Regions from separate parts of the Priestia sp. D3YE.R1 genome, predicted to be linked through region 3. Evidence: riboswitches for the same ligand, from Rfam matches in the RefSeq annotation. Region 3 holds a riboswitch; each other region holds the start of a gene.
The links. A riboswitch is a leader RNA that binds a small molecule or an ion and turns the genes downstream of it on or off. The one in region 3 is predicted to bind cobalamin.
Positions count from the first base shown of each region.

Region 1: it holds a riboswitch for cobalamin, as region 3 does, so the genes downstream of both, ACOZIR_RS11605 ((2Fe-2S) ferredoxin domain-containing protein) here and ACOZIR_RS09675 (cobyric acid synthase) in region 3, are expected to answer to the same signal.
Region 2: it holds a riboswitch for cobalamin, as region 3 does, so the genes downstream of both, metE (5-methyltetrahydropteroyltriglutamate--homocysteine S-methyltransferase) here and ACOZIR_RS09675 (cobyric acid synthase) in region 3, are expected to answer to the same signal.

Region 1 covers NZ_JBLTHW010000001.1:2,181,956-2,185,074, forward strand. Annotated here, with positions in the region: gene ACOZIR_RS11595 (M42 family metallopeptidase) at 1-326, shown strand, start outside; gene ACOZIR_RS11600 (hypothetical protein) at 675-833, shown strand; cobalamin riboswitch at 980-1,158, shown strand; cobalamin riboswitch at 1,277-1,456, shown strand; gene ACOZIR_RS11605 ((2Fe-2S) ferredoxin domain-containing protein) at 1,557-1,937, shown strand; gene cobJ (precorrin-3B C(17)-methyltransferase) at 1,951-3,119, shown strand, end outside.
Region 2 covers NZ_JBLTHW010000001.1:1,315,970-1,319,088, reverse strand. Annotated here, with positions in the region: gene metE (5-methyltetrahydropteroyltriglutamate--homocysteine S-methyltransferase) at 1-1,814, opposite strand, end outside; cobalamin riboswitch at 1,968-2,156, opposite strand; SAM riboswitch class I at 2,236-2,346, opposite strand; gene ACOZIR_RS06825 (hypothetical protein) at 2,428-2,679, opposite strand; gene ACOZIR_RS06820 (hypothetical protein) at 2,938-3,108, opposite strand.
Region 3 covers NZ_JBLTHW010000001.1:1,788,241-1,791,359, forward strand. Annotated here, with positions in the region: gene ACOZIR_RS09665 (APC family permease) at 1-340, shown strand, start outside; gene ACOZIR_RS09670 (YdcF family protein) at 401-964, opposite strand; cobalamin riboswitch at 1,112-1,291, shown strand; gene ACOZIR_RS09675 (cobyric acid synthase) at 1,384-2,910, shown strand; gene ACOZIR_RS09680 (FecCD family ABC transporter permease) at 3,119-3,119, shown strand, end outside.

The DNA of each region.
Region 1 (3,119 bases), 390 kb from region 3:
TGGGTGCCATGGGAGATGGACAATCTACTGATGAATACACCGTGTCTATTTGTGTAAAAGATTCAAGCGGCCCATATCATTACGGTTTGAGAAAGCATTTGGTAGAGCTGGCTAAACAGCATGATATTCAGTACAAATTAGATATTTATCCGTTTTACGGATCAGATGCTTCTGCTGCTATTCGTGCCGGGCATGACATCGTACACGGCTTAATTGGTCCAGGAATTGATTCTTCTCATGCGTTTGAGAGAACGCATCAAGATTCATTGAATCATACGTATAAGCTTCTTTACCACTATGTGCAGTCGAACATGGTTCTGCTTTAAGAAAGGAATATTTAATTAGTGAATTTTTATGCGAAATAAAGAGCAGGACGGGATTGTGATGTCTGTTTTTTCCTTTCCTAGAAAAGAAGCCGGATAGCCGGCTTCTTTTTTAATAGATCGTATATATTTTTTCTGGGGAAGCAACAGTGGGTTAAAAAAGCACCTTTTCAAAGAGGTATAATGCTACTTAAACCTTTTGTACATTTTGTTCATTTAGAGAAGTTAAAATGTTTTTAAATTTTTAAAAGTTTCTTGTGACAAGTTTTGTAGAATGGGTTTTCAAAAGGAAATGGTTTCGTCATAATGTGGATATAGCGATCACTACAATAATCGGAGGCGAATCTTTTCATGTGGGTACTGACGGTATATGCTGGAAAAGAAATGAAAATGTTTGAATTTGAAACTGAAACGCAGGCGAGAGAAGCTTTTGCAAAAACAAATGGCTGTAAAGTTCTTTCAGAAGTCGTGTATTATAATGATCCTCATTTAACATTAGTAGCTATATAATGAAAAAACAAGAGCTAACTTTATGCTCTTGTTTTTTTATAGCCTCTTGTATCTTACGAAAAGAATAGAGTTGAAATAAAAAAAAATGTACGCTATGATATGGTAGTTACTTCTATTATTCTGATAGTTTAAAAGGTTCATATATATCAAACAGCAACAGTAAAGATGCCAAGAAGGCTTAATAGGGAAACTGGTGAAAGACCAGTACTGCCCCCGCAACTGTAAGTGTGGACGAACGAGTATAACCACTGTGGAAAAATCACGGGAAGGTTCTCAAGTAGAATGATACACAAGTCAGGAGACCTGTCTTTATTGTGAAGTTTCTATTTCTCCGGGGAGCGGGAAGGGAAAAGTTGGCTTAAAGTGGCATTCGTGTACACTTTTATTCTGACGTTTTACCCGCTCGCATATTAGCGAAGCGGGTTTTTCTCGTAGCATAAAACTACATATCGTGCAAAAAAGGTGCGCAATATTGAAATTGCGTTAAATGGGAAGTCTGGTGTGAAGCCAGCGCGGTACCCGCCACTGTGAAGAGGAGCTGATTGCATATGCCACTGTATTCGGGAAGGCGCAATCAAGTGATGAATCGAAGTCAGGAAACCAGCCTTTTTCTAATGCGAAGCTTACTCTACGGGATATAGGTGGAAGTGCAAAAACTTAGTTTGAATTTTTCTGCGCCTCTATCACTGATAGAGGCGTTTTTTAGTAAAGGAGCGGATGAGTGTGACGACGTGGAACTTAAATGGAACAAAGCATCACGTATTGATTTGTAATGGAAGCAGCTGTATGAGAAAAGGTGGAGAAGAAGCCACGCAAGCTATTCGAAATAAAGTGACTGAACTGAATCTAGATGAAGCGGTTCATACAACCCGTACGCGCTGTAACGGAAGATGCAAAGATGCTCCTGTAGCTATCGTGTACCCTTCAGGAGATTGGTACAAGCAGGTCACTGAAAATGTAGCTCATCGAATTGTCGAAGAGCATTTAGCAGGAGGCTGCAGTATAAAGGAATCGCTTATTTATGAATATGATCAACAAGGTTTTGTTTCTCCAGAAAACAGTGACTCCATAGAAGGAATCGACAAAGTAAAAAGTAACGTATAAAGGAGGAGCTAGCATGAAAGGTAAACTGTTAGTTATTGGATTCGGTCCGGGAAGCTTTGAACATATTACACAGCGGGCAAGAGAAGCCATTCAAGAAAGTGATATGATCATCGGTTATAAAACCTACGTGGAATTAATTCAAGGACTGTTAACGAATCAGCAAATTATTAGTACAGGAATGACCGAAGAAGTCAGCCGTGCACAAGAAGCCGTAAAGCAAGCTGAAGCAGGGAAAACCGTGGCGGTTATTTCAAGCGGAGATGCAGGAGTATACGGAATGGCCGGCCTTGTGTATGAAGTGTTGATTGAAAAGGGCTGGAAAAAGGAAACGGGCGTAGAGCTGGAAGTAATTCCTGGCATTTCGGCTATTAATTCATGCGCATCTCTCCTCGGGGCGCCCGTGATGCATGATGCCTGTACGATTAGTCTAAGTGATCATCTTACGCCTTGGGAGCTAATCGAAAAACGAATTGAAGCAGCTGCACAAGCAGATTTTGTAGTAGCTTTTTATAATCCAAAAAGCGGAAGACGAACAAGACAAATTGTTGAAGCACAAAGGATTCTATTAAAATACCGTTCCCCCGATACGCCTGTTGGCCTTGTGAAAAGCGCTTATCGTGACCGTGAAGAAGTCGTAATGACTAACTTAAAAGACATGTTAAACCATGAAATAGGCATGCTGACTACCGTTGTTGTCGGAAATTCGTCGACGTTTTTTTACGACGATTTAATGATTACACCGCGCGGGTATCAGCGGAAATATACCCTCAACCAAACGGAGCAGCCGCTAAGACCTCACCAGCGACTTCGAAAAGAAGCAGAACCGTGGGCTCTTGATCAAGAAGAGGCTGTAAAGCAATCAGCTTCGACTATTGAAGCGGTTCAGAACACAAGAGAGGAAAAAGCAGCTTCACGAGCTCTTGCAGAAGAAGCGCTTCAAGCAATTTTAGGTGAATCCACTTCTGCGGTCGTACATCAGCCAATAGAGTCTATCTTTGAAGTGGCGGTTAGTCCAGGGCTTGCAAATAAGAAGTTTACGCCCGTTCAAATGACAACACTAGCGGAAGTTGTTGGTGAAAAAGGTACGATGGAGTATACACCTGACCATCAAATCAAACTGCAAATTCCAACGGCTCAGCCAGATGTGATTATTAAAAAGCTCCAAGCAGCTTCCTTTTTACT
Region 2 (3,119 bases), 470 kb from region 3:
TCTACTTGAATCATCGAGATGCCCTGACTTTCAAGTGCTTCCACTTCTTTTCTAAGAGCAAGCGCAATTTGATTTGCCACGTCGTAGCGCGGGATATCATCACGCACAAACGACCAGTTTAAAATCGTAATCGGACCCGTCAGCATTCCTTTAACCGGCTTATCGCTTAGAGACTGTGCGTAGACCGTTTCTTTGATCGTCATCGCCTGCTCGTATGAGACATCTCCGTAAATAAGCGGCGGCTTCACGCAGCGAGAACCGTAAGATTGCACCCAGCCAAACTTCGTAAACTGAAAGCCTCCTAATTTCTCACCGAAGTATTCGACCATGTCCGTACGCTCAAACTCTCCGTGCACAAGTACATCTAAGCCGATATCTTCTTGAATTTCAATCCATTTTTTGATTTCCTCGTTAATGTACGCTTCATACGCTTCGTCTGTTAGTTCTCCTTTACGCCATTTTAGACGCTCTTTTCGCACTTCTTTTGTTTGCGGAAAGCTTCCAATCGTTGTCGTTGGAAGAAGCGGCAGCTGAAACGCTTCTTGCTGAACGCGTTGACGTACGTCAAACGGCGCTTGACGCTCTGCTTTATAGCTGTGCAGCTGCTTCAGCTCTTTTTGCACGTCTTGGTGATTTCGAAAAGATGATCCATTTAATGCTTGAATCGCTTGTTTACTTACACTTATTTCTTTTTCTATTGCTTCTTTTCCTTGCTGCACCGCTTTTGTTAAAAGCGTGATTTCCTTCAGCTTTTCATCTGCAAAAGACAGCGCGTTTTTTAGAATTGGCTCAATGGTTTTTTCGCTTTTCACCGTGACAGGAACATGTAATAGACTTGATGAAGGCTGCAGAATCAAACGGTCTTTTGATACGGCTTCTTCAATTTCACTAAGCGTTAAAAGCTGCTCGTCCAAGTTTTCACGCCAAATGTTTCGTCCGTCAATCACTCCTGCTGCCAGCACTTTATCAGTTGGAAAACCATATTTATTAAGCGCCGTGAGATTTTCGCCTCGGTCATGTACAAAATCTAAGCCAATACCATGAACAGGAAGAGCGACTACTTCTTTATAGTGATCCACGCTGTCAAAATACGTTTGCAAAATGACTTTGACGTTCGGTGCCGCGTCATGCAGGACTTGATAGACTTCTTTGTACAGTGCCAGGTCTTCTTTTGATAGCGTTGTAGCTAAAACCGGCTCATCTATCTGTACCCACTCGACTCCTTCTGCCTGCAGCTCCGCTAAAATAGTTGCATACAGAGGAACAAATTGTTCAACTACTTTTTTAAACTCACTTTCTTTATATCCTTTTGACAGCTTCACAAATGTTACTGGACCTAAAATAACGGGTTTGCCTTTGATATTTAGCTTTTGCTTTGCTTCTTTGTAAAATTGAAGCGGGTGATTTTCTACAAGTGCCGGCGTGCATTCCTCAAGCTCGGGTACGATGTAGTGATAATTTGTGTTGAACCATTTTGTCATCGTAGAAGCTACCGCACCTTTTGTTCCTCGCGCGATGTCAAAATACGTTTCAAGCGATACCGGCCCTCCGTCATATTCAAAGCGCTTTGGCACCAAACCAAACATAGCGGCTGTATCTAACACGTGATCGTATAAGCTAAAATCGCCGACTGGAATTAATTCAATTCCTGCGTCACGCTGTTTTTTTAGATGCCCTAGACGAAGAGCTTCAATTTCCTGTAGAAAGATATCTTTCTCTAGCTTTCCTGCCCAAAACAGTTCGAGCGCTTTTTTCCATTCTCGTTTTTCACCAATTCTTGGATAACCTACGTTTGAACTTTTTACACTGCTCATTTTTTCCACTCCTTGTATATTTCTTTTTTTCCGCTAAACTAAAAAATCTCTCTTTTCGAAATGAAAAGAGAGATGATACGCATACTTAACTAAAGTTGAGATAGCCTGTTTTTCTCAACACGTATTCCTCACTCCTCTCTATATCCCGTAGAGCTTAAGTGCATACAACAGGCAGGTCTCCTGACTTAGGTTCATCGCTTCCTATCCCTTCCCATTTCAGCATGAAACAGTGGTTAATAAGTTGCTCCCCATTACAGTGGCGGGACCGCGCCGGCTTTTCACCGGTCTTCCCTTTTAAGCTGCGTACATTCGTTACACAGCACCTGATGCATTTCTATGAAATTGTTCATTCAAAATACCTTCACATAAAATAAAAAGCCTCTCTATCGTGAATAGAGAGGCATAGTATCTATGAAATCCTCTCTTATTTTTCAAAGCCGTACGCTTTGCAGGATGTAGCACCTTTTTAACAAGAATGTTAAATGGTTGCCGGGCTTCACAGGGCCAGTCCCTCCGCCTCTCTCAATAAGAGTTTTAATTATTTATAATATTTTGAATGTAGAGTCATCTTAACACCTTACATTTACGTTGTCAAAAGAAATTGCAAAAAAAATTAGTTTTCAGGAGGTGCTGACGCTAATTTTTGCCTTAACAATTTGTAATCATCTTTTCGATGTGTTTCGATCAAGTCTTTTGCTCCTTGATGATACCCTGAAGAATAAATGTACTCTACCGCGGTTTCAATAAGCATTCTCTTTTCTTCCGCACACTCCCGATCCATTAAAGGGAACAGTCTACCTAAAAGGTCATTTAAATCTTCCTTAATAAAACGATTAAGTCCTTCTTGCATCTTTTCGTTTGCCATGATAGCTCCTCCATTTGCTGTGTATGTTCTAAGCCTCTATAAACAGGCAGTTCACTGTGAATTTTAAGATAAAGTTAAGTCATTAAACAGTATATCAAGTGAATGTTTTTCTTCAATTACATATGTAATACAAATATATGACAAATATAGAGAATATATCATCATTCATTATCTATTATAACGTTTGACTGAACCTTCTGCTACAAGGTTTCGTACGGTTTTCCAAAAGAGGTTGAGACATAACGAAGTGAATCTCATCTAAAGGCAACTGGGATACATGAGCTGAATCGCTTGTGACACCGCAGTTGATTTCCGTACAAGACTTCGCTTTCCGCGGGCGGTCGCTGAGCCTCCTCGTCGCATACGCTCCTGTGGGGTCTCACCTTTTCCGCTTTTCCCGCCGGAGTCTTCGTCTTGTCCTCCAATCACCTGCTAGAAAG
Region 3 (3,119 bases):
TTCATTTATCTTCTGTTCATACATCGTATATTGGTCAGGATGGACGACCATTTCTTGGCTTTTAGGATCACAGCTTCTAATGGTTGTTATCTACGTAGCATTTAAGAAATACGTACCAACTGACGTTGTAAAATTTGCACAGCAGCTTAAATCTGCTTGGTGGCTAGTTGCTTATTATATTATTATGCTTGTTATCTCTTACCTAGGTTCATTTGGTGGAGGACAAGGTGTGCTAAGCAACCCGCTTGACTTAATTTTAATTGCTCTTGTTTCACTCGGTATTTTCTACTGGGCGAAATACACAGGTTTACCAAAAGCAGTTATCGATACAGATGATTAATAAAAAAACACGGCATGAATTCATGCCGTGTTTTTCGTTTGTATAGGGGGTGTACTCTATTTACTTATCAAACAGCCACGTTTTTAATATAGCAGCATACTCACGAAAGTAGGCTTGAAGTTTAATTGAATTTGGTGTCTTTGCACCTAAAGGATAAACGTCAAAACCTTGACGTTTAGCAATAATAGAGGCGCGAAATAAATGAAAATCACTGCTAACAAGGACGACTTTTTTGTGTTGAATATCAACTTTCTTTTTAGTAAAAGTGAAATTCTCAAAAGTAGAAGTTGACTGATCCTCTTTTATAATACGATTCTTTTTAATTCCTTCTTTTCGTAGAAAACGATAGGCTGCTTCTGCTTCAGAAATTTCTTCATCGGATCCTTTTCCACCCGTTACGATAACTTTTGTTTGTTTATGAGTCTTTAAATAAGATAAAGCCGTTTTTGCTCGTTCTTTTAAACTAGGAGACATTTGATCTCCGTCTACTTTCGAACCTAAAATGAGCACATAATCTGCTTTTTGCGGAACAGGCTGATGAGCGGTTTGATACATACAAAAAGACATGATTACAGCATAAAGAACAAGCAAACTAATAAAGATATAAATGATTTTTTTCTTCAACTACGAGCACCTTCCTAGCTATTTCATAAGATGTTTGGAAAATAATTGTTATTATAGCATACGAGATCCAAATAAGTATAAACACAGTGATATATAATAATAGAAGAAAATCGTTATTGTGAATGGTTATAAAATTCGTTACAATAAAGAATAAATGATTTTAAAAGTGCCTCTAAGGAGGATAATAGGGAAATCGGTGTAAATCCGGTGCAGCCCCCGCTACTGTAAATGTGGATGAACCTGCAAAGACCCACTAGTCAAACTAGGAAGGATGCAGAAGTAAAATGAAGCATAAGCCAGGAGACCTGCTTTTAAAAACCCCTTATTTTTCGGTGGGAGAAATAAGTCAAGACAATGTGTTAATGAGCGCATGACCAAACCTTGACTTTTACAGTTAAGGTTTTTTTATGTGATAGGGAGTGGAAAAAGTGAAAAAAGGAAAACCTCTTATGATTCAAGGAACGCACTCAGACGCTGGAAAAAGTATGATTGCTACAGCGTTTTGCCGTATTTTTAAAGAAGACGGCTATCAAACTGCACCGTTTAAATCGCAAAATATGGCGCTTAATTCATACATTACAATGGATGGAAAAGAAATTGGCAGAGCGCAAGGAATTCAAGCAGAGGCGGCCGGAGTAGAAGCAACAACCAATATGAACCCTATTTTAATTAAACCAACTCGTGATCATGAATCTCAAATTGTCGTTCATGGAAAGCCGCTTCGTAATATGTTTGCTTTTCAGTATCGGCAAGAATTTTTTAATGAAGGTTTGAACGTGATCACGGAAGCTTATAAAGAGCTTGCCAATCATTATGATCGAATTGTGATTGAAGGCGCTGGAAGTCCTGCTGAAGTGAATTTGAACGATCGGGAACTGGTAAATATGCGCGTAGCAAAGATAGCCCAAGCCCCTGTTGTGTTAGTAGGAGACATTGATAAAGGAGGGGTCTTTGCGAGTCTAGTGGGTACTCTTCAATTGCTTCCAGATGAACATAAGCCTAGAGTGATTGGGGTGTTAATCAATAAATTCCGAGGAGACTTAGAGCTTTTAAAACCGGGGTTGAAGTGGTTTGAAGAATACACGGGAGTTCCGGTACTAGGAGTGATTCCTTATATGCACGACGTGGAAATTGACGCTGAAGATTCGCTATCACTCAGAAATTACTCAACGCTTGTGAACCCGTTAAAAGAAATCGATATTGCGGTTATCTCGTATCCTCGCATCTCAAATTTTACAGACATCGATCCTTTAAGCTTAGAAGAAGACTGTCACGTGAGGCTTGTAACCAAGCCGTCACAATTAGGTACGCCTGATTTAATTGTTTTACCAGGAAGCAAAAATACGATTGAAGATGCGCAGTTTTTACAAGAAAGCGGCCTGGCTCTAGCCATTAATCAAGTCTTGAATACAACGAACGTTCACGTCATTGGCATCTGCGGAGGATATCAAATGCTAGGGGAGACAATTACAGACCCTGATGCAGTAGAATCTCGGATTGAATCCATTAAAGGGCTGGGCTTGCTTCCAGTGGAAACCGTTATGACAACCAGCAAAAAAACAGAAAGAGTTTCTGGATATGTTCAGCTAGAAAGTGAAAGAGTTTCGATTGAAGGCTATGAAATTCATATGGGAAAGACGGTTTCTAAGAGCACCACGGAAGCTTTTGCAGTGGTAGAGCATGAAAAAGAAGGAACGGTTAAAGACAACGTTATTGGCACGTATGTTCATGATGTGTTTCATAACGATGCTTTGCGCAGAGCTTTACTTAATCAAATTCGTAAACATAAAAAATTGTCGCCTATTACGGATACATTCAACAGCCGCCTGCAAAAAGAGGAGTCTTTTTCAAAAGCAGCAGCATATGTGAGAGAAGCTGTAGATATGGAAAAGCTGTATCATTTAATAGACAGCTATAAAAGTCCTGAGCAAGCACAAAAAGTATAGCTTGTAGAGGCTTTCGCTTGTTTTTTTACCGAGAACTTTAGTACGCTATTCTACGTTGCCTAGTTCAACAGTCTAGCACTCGTAACAAATAAAAGATGATTGTTTCCAATACTATGTAGGGTGGAAACATGGTTTATGCACAGGAAAATGAATGGTTAATGTAATGTAAAAAAACATCACGCCTCGTTTCCTAGAGGAGCTGAAAGTAT